4 regions of the Marinomonas sp. 5E14-1 genome follow, and region 1 is predicted to be linked to each of the others. Evidence: predicted binding sites of a transcription regulator. Region 1 holds the regulator's gene; each other region holds the start of a gene.
What was found. The regulator PhoB, encoded in region 1, activates phosphate uptake and scavenging genes when phosphate is short. The targets are predictions, from matches to a motif close to TGTCATANNNNTGTCANA.
Positions count from the first base shown of each region.

Region 2: ABFY09_RS10285 (bifunctional 2',3'-cyclic-nucleotide 2'-phosphodiesterase/3'-nucleotidase) is a predicted target of PhoB. The motif match lies at 1,699-1,716, and genes of this name have one in related genera.
Region 3: ABFY09_RS12985 (inorganic phosphate transporter) is a predicted target of PhoB. The motif match lies at 1,579-1,596, and genes of this name have one in related genera.
Region 4: ABFY09_RS12905 (PhoX family phosphatase) is a predicted target of PhoB. The motif match lies at 2,054-2,071, and genes of this name have one in related genera.

Region 1 covers NZ_JBDXMW010000006.1:82,730-87,489, reverse strand. The annotation lists gene ABFY09_RS07155 (response regulator) at 1-346, shown strand, start outside; gene phoR (phosphate regulon sensor histidine kinase PhoR) at 415-1,743, opposite strand; gene phoB (phosphate regulon transcriptional regulator PhoB) at 1,740-2,435, opposite strand; gene ubiA (4-hydroxybenzoate octaprenyltransferase) at 2,520-3,374, opposite strand; gene ABFY09_RS07135 (chorismate lyase) at 3,371-3,931, opposite strand; gene ABFY09_RS07130 (HDOD domain-containing protein) at 3,938-4,760, opposite strand, start outside.
Region 2 covers NZ_JBDXMW010000009.1:123,594-128,353, forward strand. The annotation lists gene ABFY09_RS10285 (bifunctional 2',3'-cyclic-nucleotide 2'-phosphodiesterase/3'-nucleotidase) at 1-1,610, opposite strand, end outside; gene ABFY09_RS10290 (zinc metallopeptidase) at 1,747-2,424, opposite strand; gene ABFY09_RS10295 (DNA-J related domain-containing protein) at 2,533-3,114, shown strand; gene mltA (murein transglycosylase A) at 3,275-4,474, shown strand; partial or broken gene ABFY09_RS10305 (energy transducer TonB) at 4,552-4,760, opposite strand, start outside.
Region 3 covers NZ_JBDXMW010000015.1:25,991-30,750, forward strand. The annotation lists gene ABFY09_RS12980 (L-serine ammonia-lyase) at 62-1,444, shown strand; gene ABFY09_RS12985 (inorganic phosphate transporter) at 1,701-3,275, shown strand; gene ABFY09_RS12990 (hypothetical protein) at 3,551-4,330, shown strand; gene ABFY09_RS12995 (LysE family translocator) at 4,371-4,760, shown strand, end outside.
Region 4 covers NZ_JBDXMW010000015.1:7,572-12,331, forward strand. The annotation lists gene ABFY09_RS12890 (type B 50S ribosomal protein L31) at 1-81, shown strand, start outside; gene ykgO (type B 50S ribosomal protein L36) at 94-234, shown strand; gene ABFY09_RS12900 (methyl-accepting chemotaxis protein) at 328-1,965, opposite strand; gene ABFY09_RS12905 (PhoX family phosphatase) at 2,209-4,113, shown strand; gene ABFY09_RS12910 (EAL domain-containing protein) at 4,508-4,760, shown strand, end outside.

The sequences.
Region 1 (4,760 bases):
AACGAAATTTACTCACTCTGATGCCCCCGTCGTGACAGTGAAAGATGTGAAGTTGCCGACGATTGTCCGATTCGAAGAAAAGCAATTTCGCTGCATGGTGATCCAATTTAGTAAGCAAGAAGCCACTATGTTGATTAAAAGTGACGATGTAGTGCCTCAGGTATTAGGGCAAGCTGTGCTGGATTTGGAGCATAAGGGCGCAGTGAACCGTTTAAACTATTATGTGCAATCAGTATCCACGACAGAGAAGAAGCATGATTCAACCTTCTTAACCGTGACCTTGAGCTTAATCGACCAAGACAAGGAAAAAGAAGATTTTATCGCACAACTGTTTAACAGCTTATAAACGGGCGTGAAGGTGTTTAGGTAATAAATAGGGAAGCAAATGGCTTCCCTATTTTTTTTGTGGACCGCTTAGCTTTCATTGCCTTTGAAAATGAGGGTCGAGACAGACTCATGTTGTGTTCGGTTGGCTGGAAAATAGCAGGAGAAAGTACTGCCATGACCTGATTGGCTGCGGATTTGAAGTTTAGCGTCATGATGTAACAATACGTGCTTCACAATGGCCAACCCAAGGCCTGTTCCTCCGGTTTTGGAGCCTCTACCCTTGTCTACCCTAAAGAAGCGCTCAGTGAGTCTAGGAATGTGTCTAGGGTCTATTCCTAAACCAGTATCTTGTACAGAGAAAACGCCATTTAGATGGCTAGACTCCCATTTGATTTTCACTTCGCCACCATCCGGTGAATACTTGATGGCGTTTACGATTAGGTTCGAGAAAGCGCTATACAGCTCTTTGTAAGAGCCGTAAATATAAGCTTCAGCAGGAATTTTGACAGAAATGATGTGTTGCTCAGTCACAATGGATTCCACTGCACTTTGAATAGAATTCACAATGTCTAAAACTTTGTACCACTGATTCTCTTCACGTTTTTCATCGCTTTCTAAACGAGATAAAAGAAGCAAGTCTTCAATAAGGTGTTCCATGCGCTCAGACTGCTCAGACATGTTCACTATGCCTTTCTGCATGCTTTTCGGCAGGCTGTCTTTAAACATATCGAGGGTTTCTAGATAACCTTTAATCACTGTCAAAGGTGTTTTGAGCTCGTGAGAGGCGTTGGCAACAAAGTCTTTTCGCATTTGTTCGAGAAGATGCAGACGAGTGACATCTCGGATAAAAATAAGGTGATCGTTTTTATCGTACAACGTTGTTTGTATTTCTAGATAAACGCCTTCTTTTGCTGGGGACTTAATAACCAGCGGTTCTCCAAAGCGTTTCTGTGAGAAATAGCGGAAAAACTCCGGACTGCGAACGATGTTGGTGATTATCTGACCTCGATCTACAGGGCGCATCAGACCAAAAAAGTGAGCTGCAGAATTGTTCCACCACTCTAAATTTCCTTGGTTGTCCGCCATAATTACGCCTTCTTTTAAGGCGGTTGTCGAGCTTTCGATACGCGTTAATGCTTGGCGCATTCGACGTTTTGATTTACGTTGTTTTTTCTGCAAACGATAAACGGCATCAAAAACGTCTCCCCAAATTCCACTGGCTTCTGGAGGCGACGCCTTACTGGAATAGCGTAGCCAGCTATGGAATTGGTAAAGCTGGTACAGCTGCCAGTACAAAGACCCTAAAACATACAGCAATAATACCCCTAATAACTGACCTATGATCAGGCCAATGACAACACAAGCTGCAAGACCTGACAGCCAACTTAGTATGGTATTTCGCCAAATGTTTTTCATGCGGACCTTTTTGCTGAAAATCGGTAGCCTGTTCCTCGAACGGTTTGTATCAAAGAGTCGTGAGAGCTGCCAATGGCTTTGCGTAAACGACGAATATGAACATCAACGGTGCGTTCTTCTACATAGACATTACCACCCCAAACCTGATCTAGAAGTTGTGCTCTAGAATAGGCGCGTTCTTGGTGCGTCATTAAGAATTTTAGCAATCTGTATTCCGTTGGTCCCATATCCAAAGGTCGAGCCCCTATTGTGACTCGTTGGCTGATAGGATCTAACATTAGCCCTTCAATTTCAATCGGTTCATCAATGCCTTGGGGTGTTGCTCTGCGCAATACGGCTTTTAATCTCGCAACTAATTCACGAGGAGAGAAAGGTTTGGTTATGTAGTCATCCGCACCAACCTCTAAGCCTTGGATTTTGTTGTCTTCTTCACTTTTTGCCGTCAACATGATGACTGGAATTTCAGCCGTTGTGTTGTCTTTCTTCAAGCGACGAGTGAGTTCAATGCCACTGCCCCCCGGCATCATCCAATCAACAAGAATTAAATCTGGTCGGTGGTCGACGATAATTTCGTGGGCTTGCTGAATATTCTCGGCTTCTAAATATTCATAGCCTGCCATTTCTAGAGCAATCGCGATCATTTCGCGTATTGAAGACTCGTCATCAATAATTAATACTTTTTTACCGGTCACAGGATCTACCCTCACCTCAGGAACGGTTTTATTAAAGCTGTCAAATGTGACAGTTTGGTTAAAGTGTCACAACTTTGCCATATATTACAGAAAATAGCTTAAATTTAGACCAATGAAGAGACAAAAGCCAATGCGGTTATTATCTAGAAATGATCGAAAGCAGGCGGCTTTATCACGGCTTCGAGCTTGTTTAAATTGTAAATAAAATAATCCGACACAACACACAAGAGCAATAAAATACGGCCAATCTAATCCAGCCAGTATCCCCACCCAAGTTAAGAGAGACAAAGTCAGACCTTGCAGGCAAAGAATGATAAGCAGATCGTGTTCCCCAAATAAGATAGCCGTCGATTTGATACCGACTTTGAGGTCATCTTCACGGTCTGTCATCGCATAATAGGTATCGTATGCGATCGTCCAGAAGCAGTTGGCAATGAACAGCATCCAAAGTATAGGGTCTCTTAAGTCACCGCCTTGAGCACTGAACGCCATGGGTATTGCCCAAGAAAAAGCCAAACCTAGGAACAGCTGAGGTAAGTGGGTATATCGCTTCATAAAGGGGTAAAGTGCAGCAAGACCTAATCCGATAAATGACAATAAAATGGTTCGAACGTCAGTGAAAAGAATTAAAATAAAGCTTACTGCGCAAAGAGTTGCGAAAAGCGCTAGAGCTTCTTTTGCGGATACGCGACCCGAGGGCAATGGTCGGTTCTTGGTACGTTCAACGCTGCCATCTACATTTCTATCGGCATAATCATTAATCACACAACCAGCAGAGCGCATACTGAATACGCCTAAAATGAAAATAACAATGAGGCGCCAATCAGGCATACCATCAGAGGCGAGCCATAGTGCCCATAATGTTGGCCACATCAATAACAAAGACCCGATAGGGCGATCGAATCGCGTTAGCTCTAGGTAAACTTTCAATTTATTCATATAAAACCAAATGGTGATTTTAGTTGGTTGATATCATCAAAGAAGGCTTCGTTGACCAAGATTCCCACTCCGTATTGTTGGAAAACAGAACGTCTCGCCCATACGGTATTGGATTGATCTGGAAACATCTGTTTAGGCAGTTGAGTGACTTCGACACAGCTTCTAACAAGCGCTCTGTGTTTAAACAAATATCCGCCTAACGGTTTGTTTTTAAGATGTTTTACTTGTCGCCAATGACCTTTTAAGGATTTGGCTGGAATAATTGAACGCGCATAAATAACACTGACACCATCAACCTTTAATAAAACGGTGCGAATTCGAGCTGCCTCACGAGGGCGCAAAGCAAGTCGACGCCTTTCTCGTGCCGTTGGTGTTCCCCATGTGTCTTCAAGTACTTCAACCGTTAGTGTTCCCAGCGTTTGTAGTTTGGCTGTTAAAGAGGCTTTGGTAGTCAGCCAAGGCCAAAGAGTGGTTGGCACTTTTACCTTGTTGACTCTATGTACAGGTGCCCATCGATAGCCAAACTGCAAGGTCGCGGATTGATTCATCAATGTCATAATAAGCTAGGCATTTATCTTGTTAATTAAAGACGCCATTTTATGCAATTCGGCTGATTTTTTGAAAACCTCTTTTTCGCAGTTTTCGGCTTCTTCAAGTGTTAAGCCTATTCCATTGAGCACTTCAGGTTCAATATCAGCTTCGTGACGGAGCTGATAAGTCACGTAGAGCAGTTTGGCTAATACAGCGTGCTCTCCATAATAATGAGGCTTTTTGCTGTATCTGATGGCCATCCAAATATTGTCTGGCAAGCTCCAATAACGCAGTAGCCAAGATGCCAATTGTTCCTTGCTAAAATGCAGTATGTGCATTTCAGTAAACTCTGCTGCCAGATGCGCGTTAGCTTCTTGGTAGCGAGATAGAATGGAAAAATGAGGTGGCAAAATAGCGTTGATCGCAAGAAATCCGAAGTTGTGTAGCAAGCCTGCTAAGTAAGCATGTCCGAGCTTTGGACGGTTTTTAATTGGCATCGCTTTTACTAAGGATTCCATAAGTACAGCATTTGAAACAGAATCTAACCAGAAGTCTTCATAATGACGAGGTCCTTCTTCAGGCGTTTTAAAAGCGTTACCCATTGATAATCCAAGCGCCAAATTCATCACCATTTCAAAGCCGAGCACGCGAATAATGGCATCCTCTACAGACTCAATCGACCCCGGCGCTCCATAGTAAGGAGAAGACGCCCAGCTAACAACCTGTGCAGATAAACTTGGGTCTAATGCAATGACTTCACATAGTTCATCTGTTCCTGCGGACTTATCTGATGACAGTTTGATGATGCGATGGGAAGAAGCGGGTAAAGGCGGAACCTCTAATGTTTCTTCCAAA
Region 2 (4,760 bases), on a different contig from region 1:
ATGACACTCTTAATACGATGAGAATTAGGATTCACCAATTTACCATCACCGTCGTAACGTGCTGGCTGAGTCACATCAATACGATATGAAATGCCATCAATGACATCAAAGTTATAAGTCGGGAAAGTCGTATTTACCAGATTCTGAGGCGCACTTGAAGCAGCATCAATTTGATTAAACTGACCAGCTGCAAGCTCTAACCACTCAACAACCTGTTCACCTGTTAATTTTACGACTTTCAAATCGTTTGGATAAATGTACAAATCGCTCACGTTTTTCAGAGCAATATCACCCTTCGGCACATCGGTATAATAATCAGGCCCACCTCGGCCGCCCGCTTTAAAGGGAGCTGCAGCCGATAAAATCGGTAAGCCTTCATAAGATGTCCCACGTACAATGTTCTTCACATACCAAATTTGAGCGTTATTCACGATCTGAATCGATGGGTCGTCTTGAACAAGAGCAAAGAAGCTATTGATATCTGCGGTAGACTCACCCACTTTACGACGCATATACGCCAAAGTACCTTGGTGCTCGGTTTCAACAGCATCATTAATATTTGCATCAGCGTCTACTAAGGCAATGGTTTTACGTCCTTCTCTGCGTGATATAGCGCGCACAAAAGCTTTACCATCTGCCACTTTCCAGCCGTCACTAGAAGGTTCTAACACCAGATCAATCACACCAAGGTGAGAACCCCAAAAGCCAGGCATAGTGGCAGGTTTACCAAACACTGTACCTTTTTCACCATCTACACCATCAAATGCGTCTAATGCTTTATCACCTGGAAAAATACGATGAGAGTGGCCGAACAGAATGGCGTCAATGCCATCTATTTTGGCTAAATGATAAGATGCATTTTCTTCACCTTTCATATACGGCGAATTCATCATGCCACTGTGAGGAATAGCAATCACAACATCTGCGCCTTTGGCTTTCATTTCTGGAACGTATTTATTCGCGGTTTCAATGATATCTTTTGCGATCACTCGGCTGGTTAAGTTGTCTTTATCCCAGGTCATGATTTGCGGTGGCACAAAACCAATGTAACCAATTTTCACCGTTTGCGTTCTACCATCAGAATCAACGAAGGTTTTGTCTTTAATGATGTAAGGCTGAAAGTATGGTTGATCATTAGAAGGGTCGTTATCACCATCATCAACATAGACGTTTGCGTTCACATAAGGGAAATTCGCTCCGCTCAAACTCTTCATCAAGAAGTCTAAACCGTAGTTAAATTCATGGTTACCTATATTACCCACATCATAATTAAGCAAGTTCATCGCTTTAAAAGCCGGATGCGTTTCACCGAAGCGCAGCACCCGTCCTTTTGCCACATAATCGCCCAGAGGTGTACCTTGTAATAAATCACCATTATCAACCAGAACGGAGTTTGTCACTTCAGCACGAGCCGCTTTGATCAGAGTCGCTACACGGGACAAACCAACCCCATCACTTTGCTTATCACCGTAGTAATCATAATCCACCAGATTCATATGAATATCAGTGGTCTCCATGACTCGTAGGTCAATAGTGGCAGCTTGGGCAAGCGATGTAACAAGAAGCGAAGAAGCTAAAACAGACGCCTTCCTAGGAAAAAACAATGTCATGACATTACTCCATAAAGCAAAATAGTTTTTGATGACAGATGCTAACCAAAAAGTCAGCTTTCATAGTAAGACGATTTTACGCAAACTTCATGCCTTTTTTGTGACAAGCCAAATATGAGAAAAAGGTTACTTAGGCTCAACGTTTAAACCAGCGCCAAACAAATAGCACTCTCACTAAAGCCGCTGCAACATAAGTCATTGCACAAGCAATTAAAATTTTCTTCACTTTGGGTAAGTCTTCTTGAGGAATGTAGTTTCCTTCAGCCAAGATAGGTAAGGCTTTATTGAAGCTGGCATCCCATTCTTCTGGCAAGATTACCAACTGAACCACGACAGCTAAAAGACCTGATAAACCAACAACAAGCGCATGCAAAGCAACCGCATAAGGCAAGTGCAATATGACAGAAATCAGTGGCCAACCGATGAGCAGGCCAGCCGTAGTACGTCGAGCAAAATACGCAAAGGGCAAATATCTTGAACTTAAGTGCGAGATTTTCTGCTTTTTCTCATGAGCAATAGCGTGACCTATTTCATGAGTCGCCACAGCAACCGCCGTTAAAGATCGACCACTAAAGACACTCGGACTAAGACGAACCACATGCTGGCCAAAGTCAAAATGATCACGACCTTCCTGTGTTGTCTCAACTTTGACGTCATCCAGCTCAAAGCGTTTTACAAAATGCTGCGCCAGTTCGCCACCGGTTCCAGGTAGATCCGCACGATCTGTTGCATAGCGCTTCAAAGTAAATTTTACCCACGCACTTGGTCCAACCAGTAACAAAAGCGCGATGATAATACCAATAACCCACAACATAAGTTTTGCCTTAACCTGTTTTGAATCAATAAAAGATGACGGTTAACTTTGACCCTTTTCCGTTGCATCACATACACTGTATTAAACATACCAGTATAAGAGCGAGATATGAGAAACCCTTTAGTTGGGCCGATTTTGGCGATTTTGAAAAAAAGCCCAAACGGAATTAGCGAGTTTGACATTCTAAAAGCACTAAAGGATCTCTTACCTGCTTTTAGCCAACTTGCTGATGATAGCAACCTGCAGTTGTTCCGACAGCACTTTCTCATTATGAACGCCTTATACCAACTGCAAACCAGTTTATGGCAAGAAGAAAACCTTGTTCTTGATATTACCGCCACACGCATCACTTTGCTCAACGCTTCCCAAGTAAACCTTTCTGGCAGCACTAATCTCAGTGACAGTGTCGATGCCAAACTAGCGGCTTATTACCTCGATTGGGATGAATACGAAAAAACAGATGCGGATGGCGTGTCTCGCCTACTCAATAGTTTTTTCAAAGGCATTAGCTTGGCCGGAAGTGATAGGGATTCGGCTTTGAAAACCCTAGAGATCGACACAGAAAATCCAACGAAAGCAGACATTAAACAACAGTATCGAAAACTTGCGCAGCAACATCACCCAGATCGAGGTGGTGATCAAGATCGTTTTATCGACTTACGTCAGGCTTATGAATACCTCATGTATTAAAATGTAAAACATGCCCTCTGTATATTGCTTTCCCTTTGATAAATACCCAATATGAACCTGATGCTTTCTTCGCTGTCAGATTAGCTACTCTGTTTGATTTTATACATTTTTTCGATTCGCATCGTCGACTTATTTTCATTTTTTATAATAACGAGCTTTTATGAATGTCACCTCTGTACTACAAATATTTCGCTCTAAACAATCATCTTCCCACTCAAAAAACACACACTACCAGAATCTATTTCGTCCATTTTACATCGTCTTTTTTAGTACCTTTTTAATCAGTTGCAGTGTTTCTGAAATTGATAAATCCAATGACTTCGAAAACAATGGACGCGACATCACAGGACTAAAGCGAGGCACTTTGTATTTACAAGAAAGTCTTCCGCCGGGGCTGCCTTACCCAGATGCTGAGTTCCGATATGGTCTACAACAGCAAATCACTTACCTAAACAGGATTTCTGACAAACAATATGTTCTTGATAACACACAAACTTCAACAGAAGAACTAAGGACTGTTGCCAATGAACTCCAAGATTGGTTAGACAATCCAACAAAACAACCAAAGTTAGCCGCACACCAATTAGCCGGACAAGATGACCGAGGCAATGTTCAAATCACTGGTTATTACGTGCCTATTTTGCCCGTTCGCCATTTACCCGATGAAGAATTTCGTTATCCTTTATATCGAAAGCCAACCCAAAGAGACGAAAATGGCAATTTCCCTTCACGGGAAGAAATCGATTTTGAAAGTGCATTAGCAGGGCAAGGTTTAGAAATTGCCTACACATCAGATCTTGTCGATAATTTCTTTTTGCATGTGCAAGGCTCAGGTGTGGTTGAGTACGAAGATGGAGAGCAGAAGCTCCTTTCTTGGGGCGGTGTAAATGGCCACCCCTATCGCAGTATTGGTAAGGAATTAATAGAGCAAGGAGAAATAGATCGAGCCGACATTTCCGCTCAAAGTATCCGCCAGTGGCTAGCAGGCAACCCAGACCGTATGAGAGACATTCTTTCGTTTAACCCAAGCTATTTATTTTTCAGTGAAGGCCCTCGAAACCCAGTCGGCGCGGCAAATGTGCCACTCACTCCATTGTATTCTGCCGCGGTTGACCCAAGTGTGATTCCACTGGGGTCTATCTTATTAGCCCAAGTTCCTAAACTGGATTCCTATGGAAACCTAATTGGCCATGAATTCCGCCTATTATTGGCTCAAGATAAAGGCGGTGCGATTAAAGGTGCGGGACATATCGATTGGTATCAAGGCATTGGAGAAGAAGCGCATTTCCATGCAGGGCAGCTTAAACACTTCGGCAAGGTTTGGTTATTATTACCGCAAAACTCCTCCACCGCACGCTAATATTAGAAACAGAAATGCCAAGCTTGTATCACCCAAGCTTGGCATTTTTAGAGGCATTAAATCTACCGAATTATGTACTAGAGGTCGCTCAACTTAAAGGATACAGGCAAATTAATACGTAACTCACTTTCCGGCATGCCTTCTTCAAACCTAGGTAAAGGCGTAGACTTTTTGATCATATCCAAAACCGCTTTATCCAAGCGTTTATATCCTGAGCTTTTTAATATTTTTACATCAGAAACTGAACCATCGGCGTGCGCCATGAAAGATAAGGTAACGACACCTT
Region 3 (4,760 bases), on a different contig from region 1:
TAGCTAGCTATTCTGCTAATGTACTTATGATGTTCCATGGGGCGGTGATAGAGGATAAGGCATGGCAATCAGTTTATTTGATCTTTTTAAGGTAGGTATAGGTCCTTCTAGCTCTCATACAGTTGGGCCAATGGTTGCTGCGAACCAGTTTGCTTATCAATTGCTAAAAGGTGAGTTGCTGAAACAGGTATGCAGGCTAAAAATAGATTTATATGGTTCTCTAGGCGCGACGGGCAAAGGGCATGGTACAGGAACGGCTGTATTGATGGGGCTGGAAGGCGAGCTTCCGGAATCTATTGATCCTAGTTTGGTTAGTGAGCGTGTTGAACGTATTAATCAGACATCGCAGCTGAGCTTACTTTCAAAGCACAATATTTCTATAGATGTTGCTAATGATCTTATTTTTCACCGTATTGATCGCCTTGATTTTCATGCTAATGGGATGACGCTAGCCGCCTTTAATCAAAACAATGATGAAATCCATAAGGCGACATTTTACTCCGTTGGTGGTGGATTCATTGTTGAAGAAGATGAAGAGGGTAATGTTGCTTTAGTTGAAGATACGACAGAGCTTCCTTATGTTTTTCATGATGCAGCGACGCTTATTAAGCTTTGTCGAGAAGAAGAGAAAAGCATTGCTCAAATCATGATGGAAAATGAGAAAATCTGGAGAACAGAAGAAGAGATAAAGCAGGAGATTTTGTCGATTTGGGCCGTGATGAAATCCTGTGTTCAGCAAGGTATTCACAATGAGGGAATCTTACCTGGCGGTTTAAAGGTAAAGCGTCGAGCCTCTAGCCTTCATAAAGATCTCATGAAAAAAGCGAATATGGATATGATTACACCTTCTCTCGGGGCAATGGATTGGGTGAACCTTTATGCGTTGGCGGTAAATGAAGAAAATGCTGCAGGAGGACGAGTTGTTACGGCACCAACCAATGGTGCCGCAGGTATTATTCCTGCCGTTTTGCATTATTATTGGGATTTTTGTCCTCGCTCTAATGATGAAGGTGTTATTGAATTTTTTCTAACGGCTGCGGCTATTGGCTTTCTCTTTAAAGAAAATGCATCCATCTCTGGAGCCGAAGTCGGGTGTCAGGGAGAAGTTGGTTCAGCTTGTGCCATGGCTGCGGCAGGTTTGGCTGCGGCTACAGGAGGAACGCCAGAGCAAATTGAGAACGCGGCTGAAATCGGTATGGAGCACAATTTAGGGCTAACTTGTGACCCTATTGGTGGATTGGTGCAAGTGCCATGTATTGAACGTAATGCAATGGGAGCGATGAAGGCCATTAACTCTGCGTCTATGGCATTGCGTGGTGATGGAAATCATTATGTATCGCTAGATAAAGTCATTAGAACCATGCGAGATACAGGAAGAGATATGAATGATAAATACAAAGAAACCTCTCGCGGTGGTTTGGCTGTGAATGTGATCGAGTGTTGATGCTTTGTAACGATTTATTGTTTTTAATAAAAGCGCTGTTAAAGGCGCTTTTTTTGTTTGTATATGCCTTGAATATTTGAGGTTTTTAGGTCTTTTTATCTATAAAAAGCCCGTGTAGAATGACGCCAAAATTGTGTTGCAGAAATATGACAAGCAATGGCTAAGATGTAATATAGCCCCTTTTGGACAAGTAGGCTGTTAATAAAATTTTATTAATGGCCCTTGATACTGATTAATTCTATGAAGAAGAGCCCTTATGGATCTTACAAATACCTCAAAAAAAAGTGCAGCTTTGGCTAATGGTCATGAATATATTCGTGTTCTGATTGCGTTAGCGTTTGTTTTAGCTGTCGGCTTTTATGCTACAACCAATGGAGTGGAAGTTTCTAATATATCTATTTTAGCCATCGCTGCAGCGATTGGTGCTTACATGGCGGTGAATATCGGTGCAAATGATGTAGCGAATAATGTGGGGCCAGCAGTAGGGGCAAAAGCTTTATCCATGACTGGCGCCATTGTTATTGCGGCAATTTTTGAAGCTTCTGGTGCTTTAATTGCGGGTGGTACAGTTGTTGGTACAATTAAAAACGGAATTATAAATCCTAACTTTATTGGCGATTCAGGCATCTTTATTTGGGTCATGATGGCGGCATTATTGGCAGGAGCGATTTGGCTTAACTTAGCAACGTATCTTGGTGCTCCTGTTTCCACAACGCACTCGATTGTTGGCGGTGTATTAGGTGCTGGTATTGCTGCCGGTGGCTGGGATATTGCGAACTGGGACAAGATGACAGCCATTATTGCTAGTTGGGTAATTTCCCCATTATTAGGCGGTATTATCGCGGCACTTTTCTTAATGTACATAAAGCGTGCTATTACATATAAAAGCGATATGATTGCTGCAGCTAAGAAAGCCGTTCCTTTGTTAGTTGGGGTCATGGTTTGGGCTTTCTCTACTTATTTGATTCTTAAAGGCCTAAAGAAAATCTGGGCTTTGGATTTCGTAACAGCAGCAATGATTGCTTTCGCGATTGCTCTAACGGCTTATTTCGTTGTCCGTCCTATTGTTGATAGAGCAGCGGCAGCACTTGAAAACAACAAAGACTCCGTTAACAGCTTATTTACGATTCCATTAATTGTTTCTGCCGCGTTATTGAGTTTCGCCCATGGTGCAAATGATGTTGCCAATGCTATTGGGCCATTAGCTGCGATCAATGAAGCTTTGTTAACGGGCGCAGTTACGGGTAAAGCAGCCATCCCACTGTGGATTATGATCGTTGGTGGAATAGGTATTGCTGTTGGTCTTGCTTTATTTGGTCCTAAGCTTATTAAGACGGTTGGTTCTGAAATTACAGAGCTAGATAAAATACGAGCATTTTGTATCGCTATGGCGGCAGCAATTACAGTTATTGTTGCTTCTCAATTAGGCTTACCTGTTAGCTCAACACATATTGCTGTTGGTGGTGTTTTTGGTGTTGGCTTCTTGCGAGAGTATCTAAAGCAGTCTTATGAGAAAAAGTTGAAATCTATTGTTGCTCACTCTGAATCTGCGGGCCATGATGGCTATCAAACTCAAGAGTTCGTGAAACGTTTTCAGGATGCTGATGTTGATGAAAAACGTTTGATCTTGAAAGAGTTGAAAGAGGCTCAAGCATCTTCGCCGATTTCATCTGCTGAGCGTAAAGGATTGAAAAAAGCGACGAAGAAAGAGTTAGTTAAGCGCTCTGCACTATTACGGATTGCTGCAGCTTGGGTTATTACTGTGCCTGCGTCCGCAACACTTTCTGCTATGTTGTTTTATATGTTGCTTGGTTTCTCTGTTTCTCGTTAAACTTTGCTGTATTAAGAGTACAAAAAAAGACCAGCTTGTCTGGTCTTTTTTTGTACTCCCGTTCTGCTCTGTGTTATATATAAAAATTGCTTTTTCAAATGTCTAGGGATAAAAGCTTAATAAGCTGGCGGCCTTTACGGTTTGAAGACGTATGCGTTCGATTACAGATAGGGCTTGTATAATGTGAAGTAATTTTTTTCGCATTATTGTATTATGGCTCGTTTAATATCCTTTTGTATTATCCAGTTTGCAATATTAAGGTAAACATTCATTCAATGACTGCGGTTAGTATCACTGTACTTTTACTTGTTATAGGCGGATTTATAGTCTTCGCCATTGTATTGCAGCTAAAAGAGCAGGCAAGATTGGCTAAGTTGCGAAAAATAGCCGCTTTGAACAATCAATTACGTCAGGTGCGTCGTTATTTAGATGAAATGCCTCCACAATACCAACCAAAAGACATGCGTTTGTGGTTATTTTCTCGCATGCTTCAGCTTCACGATAAACTGTTGGCGTTACAGCCAGATACTACTTTGACTCGTCGGCGAAGTCATCTTGCTGAAGAAATAGAAGAGTTCCAATCAAGTAAGCAAAAGCGCCGTGCTAAACCGATGAATGATGAGGTACTGATTGTTGAAGTGAAGCGATTGTTTGATTCTTTTGAGACGTTTTTGACTATGGCACAAAGAGATAAAGAAATCGATTCCGATTTAGCTTATCGCTATATTCAGCTTATGAACTTTTTTAAGTATAAAATTAATGCTGATCATTATGCTTATCTTGCTCGAAAAGACTTTCTGAGCGGAAGAATAGATAAGGCGTTAGAGCAATACAAAGAAGCTTTGTCTCAGTTATCACCATTAAAAGACTCTGTCCAAGCGCAGTCTGCAATTCTAAAATTAAAAGATGTTATTCAAGAACTAGAAGAGAAGTTAGCTCTGCAGAAAGCAGAGAAAGAAATGAGTCAAAAAGCAGAAAATGAAAAAGAAGAAATGAATGATGAATGGAATAAGTTTATTGAAGATTCTGACTTCAAAGAGAAAAAACGTTTTTAATTTGTGTGAATTGAACTTTTATTTGAGATAAGGATATTGTGTGAACCTCGCGCTTCTTTCTGCTTTTATACCTACTTTCTTTTTTGTTTCTGTCACGCCCGGTATGTGCATGACTCTTGCCATGACGCTTGGTATGACGATCGGCATTAAACGCGCACTTTGGATGATGTTTGGTGAGCTTGTTGGTGTTGCTACTGTTGCTACTTTATCTGCTATTGGCGTTGCAGCTTTGCTTTTAAATTATCCGAATATTTTTCTCGTTTTAAAATACTTGGGCGGCACTTACTTGGCGTATATCGGTATTCAAATGTGGCTATCTAAAGGCAAAATGGCCATTAAAATGGAATCTGAAGAAGAGCCAGCCTCTCGTATTGATTTAATCTCGCAAGGCTTTGTAACGGCTATTGCTAACCCTAAAGGTTGGGCGTTT
Region 4 (4,760 bases), on a different contig from region 1:
TTCTATACAGGTGAACAGAGAACGCATGGCACTGAAGGTCGTATCGCACAGTTCAAACGTCGTTACCGTAAAAGCAAATAAAGGAAGATGGTCATGAAAATTCTCAGCTCTTTAAAAAGTGCTAAACATCGTCACAAAGATTGTAAGGTTGTAAAAAGAAGAGGGCGTCTGTTTGTTATCTGCAAATCAAACCCTCGTTTCAAAGCTTCTCAAGGCGTTAAAAGTATACGCTAAGAGAGGAGATAATCAGTAGAAAAAAGCAGTCTGCTAATATATTAGTAGGCTGCTTTTTTTATTGCGCGGATGTTGCTGTTTCAGCTAGTTTTTTTATAGCTTAAACGTAGACATCACCTTGCGAGTTTCTTTTGATGTTTCAGCGAGAGCTTCGCTTGTTTGGTTATTCTTCTGAACTTGCATACTGGCTTGAGCGGAAAGCTCAGCCACTTTTGTATTCAAGTCGTTCAGCCTTTGTACTGCATCACTTTGCATAGAAACACTTTGTATCACCGTGTTACTGGCTGTGTTTATGTCATTAACTGAGTTTGCGATTTCTTGCAGGTACTGGGAGGTACGTGACATTTCTTCTGTGGTCTTTTGTGATTGTTGATGGCTTTCGGTGATACGAGACTCCGCTTCTTTCGCGCCATCTTGCAATGTGTTGATCATAGCCTGAATTTCGTCTGTTGATGCTTGAGTTCGGCTGGCTAAACCACGAACTTCATCTGCAACAACAGCAAACCCACGGCCTTGCTCGCCTGCGCGGGCAGCTTCAATTGCAGCATTCAGGGCCAATAAATTAGTTTGCTCGGAAATGGCGCTGATAACATCCAGTACTGAACCAATTGTTTGTGACTGCTCGGCAAGCTGGACGACAGTTTTAAGCCCTAACTCAAGTTCATTAGATAATTTATCTAATGATTCAACGGTTTGTTTGATCGACTCTTGGCCTGTTTGAGTTCTGTTAGCTGTGTCTTGTGCAGACGTGATAGTGGATTGCGTTGTTTCAATCACTTCATCTTTAAAGCTATCGACTTCTTTAATTGTGTCTGTCATTTGAGCAAACATGCCTTCACGTTCTTGGGTGATTGCTTTGGTTTTTGAGGCAACAGTTTTTAGCCCTTGGCTTTTATTTTCAACTTCTTGGTTGAGCGTGACTGCTTTTGTGAGTGTTCCTGAAAGTCGGTTTACAAAAGTATTATAGTGAGCTGCAATTTTGGTTAATTGGTCATTGCCTGCTTCAGGTAAACGAGCGGTTAAATCACCGTCACCATGTGAAATGTTCTCCATTGCTAGGCGTATTTGACCTATCGGAAGCAGAATCGAGCGCATAATTAAGAACGAGATAAATAAAGCCGCTAAAATAATTACGCCACCAATAATACTGAGTTTGATGACTTCTTTATTAAATTGAGCATCAACATTATCTAGGTAAATGCCAGAGCCGATAATCCAGCCCCACGGTTCAAAGCCTTGAACATAGGAGATTTTTTCAACTGGCTCTTCGCTGCCAGGTTTTGGCCATAAATAGTCAACAAATCCTGCGTTTTGCGCTTTTACAACTCTTACAAATTCAGAAAAAAGTTTTTTGCCATTTGGGTCTTTAAGGCCGGATAAATTTTTCCCATTTAATGAAGCATTTGCGCCATGCATTACCATTGTTGCTGAGTAGTCATTTATCCAAAAATATTCGACTTCTGAATAACGGGTATCTTTGATGGTTTCCATAGCAAAGCGTTGCGCTTGCTCTTTGCTTAGTTCTCCAGTTTGTTGGAGTGTATAAAAATACTCAAACACGCCTGTAGCAGTTTCAACAACATGCTTTGTTTGTGAGTATTTCTCATTGAGAAGAGATTGTTTATTAGTTGTTAGGCTTAAATAAATAACGAGTAATAAACCTAAGGAGAAAAAGAAAACTAAGCTGATTAAGCGTAGATTTATCGAGAATTTACGTAGAGTGTTGATCATGTCAATGTCCTCAAAAGCATTATTATTTTTATAAGCAACTGGTCTCAACATGTTGTCTTTTCCTCATATAACCATAATGCAATCTATCTGTCATTTTAATGCCATCTTTTAACGGTAGTTTTATGTATAACTTCCTTTAGCAGGGGGAAGTCTTCTTTTAACAGTCAGTATTTATAGAGGCTAATGCAGAAAGCAGTTTTGCTGAGCGGCAGTCATCTATTAACAATATTATAGGGCAGTATTATGAAAACCGTGCAAAAACATGATTTAAGCTTTGATGAGTTAGATGAATTAGTACGACCAGCGCCAGAGGTTGTAGAGTTTGAAGAAGTATCGAATAAGATGGTTTCTCGCCGTGGCTTTTTGGGTGGTGGCGTAGCTGTTGGTGCTGGTGCTTTTGTTATGGGGTCAACCTCATTAGCCGCAGGTAAAGCGCTTGCCGCTGGATCAAAAGAATCTCGTCTTGCTTTCAAAATGGTGAAAGCAAATGCTCTTGATACTGTGACTGTCCCAGAAGGTTATAAGTGGGAAGTGTTGGCGTCTTGGGGTGAGCCTATGTTTTCCAGCACTCCAAACTTCAATGGTGTTACTGGTGGTACGGGTTCATCTCAAGAAGCTGCGTTTGGAGATCATTGTGATGGTATGGCACTTTTTTCCCATCACGGCCGCCAGATTTTATGTGTAAATAACGAATATACGAATTTAAAAACACTTCATGCCAATCGTACGGGTGGTGTGCCAACAACAGCAGATGATATCCGCAAAAGCAAAGCGGCTCATGGTGTCAGCGTAGTTGAAATAGCACATAAAAATAATCAATGGGGCATAGTGAAAGATTCGGAGTTTAACCGCCGTATTACTGCCGATACAGAAATGGACATCACAGGTCCTGCTCGTGGTCATAAATTGCTGCGTACTTCAGCTGATTCTAAAGGTGTTGTTGCAAAAGGTACTTGGAACAATTGCGGTAATGGTCAAACTCCTTGGGGAACTTACTTAACCTGTGAAGAAAACTTCAACGGCTACTTCTCTTCAAGCGACGAAAACTTCTCATTAACTCCAGAGATGAAGCGCTATAGTATCAGCCATAAAGATTGGGGGTACAAATGGGCAATGTCAGACTCTCGTTTTGATGTGTCAAAAGAGCCTAATGAGCCAAATCGAGCAGGTTACATTGTTGAAATTGATCCATTAGACCCTACAGCTCGCCCTAAAAAACGTACTGCTCTTGGTCGTTTCAAACATGAAAATGCAGAGTTAACTATTGCTTCTAATGGTCATGTTGTCGTGTATTTAGGGGATGATGAGCGTGGCGAGTTTTTATATCGTTTCGTTTCTAAACATAAATATTTAGCGGGCGGAAACAACCGTGATCTATTAGAAGAAGGTACCTTGTATGTTGCTAAATTTCACGACAACAATCGCGGTGAGTGGTTAGCGTTAACGCCAAAAACAACGGGTATGACAGAAGCAGAGATTTCAATTCATACTCGTATTGCAGCCTCTAAAGTTGGTGCAACGACAATGGATCGTCCTGAATGGGTCGCATCGAATCCAAATAAAGTGGAAGTATTCTGTTCGCTGACAAATAACAAAAACCGCGGAGTTAAACCAAATGCGGGTGGTGATGCAACGCCTGCTGGTGGGCCAAACCCTCGTATTGAAAATAACTTTGGTCAAATCGTTCGTTGGACGCCGATGAATGAAGACCACACAAGCAGTGATTTTAAGTGGAATTTGTTTGTGTTAGCAGGCAACCCTGCTGTATATGACGATGCAAATGCAGGTTCTCAAAATGTAAATCAAGATAACATGTTCAACTCGCCAGACGGCCTGAAGTTTGACTCTAAAGGCTTGTTGTGGATCCAAACAGATGGTAACTATTCCAATGCGAAAGGCTTTGAGGGGCAAGGTAACAACCAAATGTTGGTTGGTGATCCTGAAACAGGTGAGATTCGTCGCTTCTTAGTAGGGCCAAAAGAGTGTGAAATTACTGGTGCTACTTGGAATACTGAGCGTACTACTATGTTTATCAGTGTTCAGCACCCAGGTGAAAAAGGTGATTCTCATTGGCCAGATGGTGGTCATTCTGTGCCTCGTTCAAGTGTGATTGCTATCTCTCGTAAAGATGGTGCGGTAATCGGTTAATGATTTGCTGTTAGTCGATCATTGAGGCACGAAAAGAACCAGTATGGTACTCATGCTGGTTTTTTTGTATTTTTTCACTATAAGGAAAATTTATTCGATTGATGTAACTCTTTCTTTTTCATATTTTGTGTCATAGTCTTAGTGATACACGCTATTTTTATATATTTCTTAACTATATTAATAAGTTAACTATTTATAAATGCTGTCACTCTCAACGTTATGGTGAGCAAATAGCCGTTTTATTAGATATTAGTAAATACTTTGATCTAAATCAGTTTATAAATGAAGGGAGTACTTTTATTTATAAAGTATTCTTATACTCTAGATCTATCGTGCTAGTTTCTTATAGCACTTTGGCATACATTCAAACTAGGGACGCTTTAAGTGAGTAATAATGGCTGTTGGGTTATCTAAATCGTTATTTATAAAGCAGGCTATTCTCGTTTTAATATTGGCTGTTTTTTTGAGTTTGCTGGGTAGCGTTTTTCAAGTTGTAGAAAGCGTTGAGGCTCGAAAAGAGAAAATAAACTCAAATTTTGACGAATTATTGGCGGTGGTTGAAAGACCTCTTGCTGAAGCTTTGTTCCGTCTGGATATAGCGTTTGCTCAACAGCAAGTTGATAGCTTGTCTCTGAGTCCTTCCATTG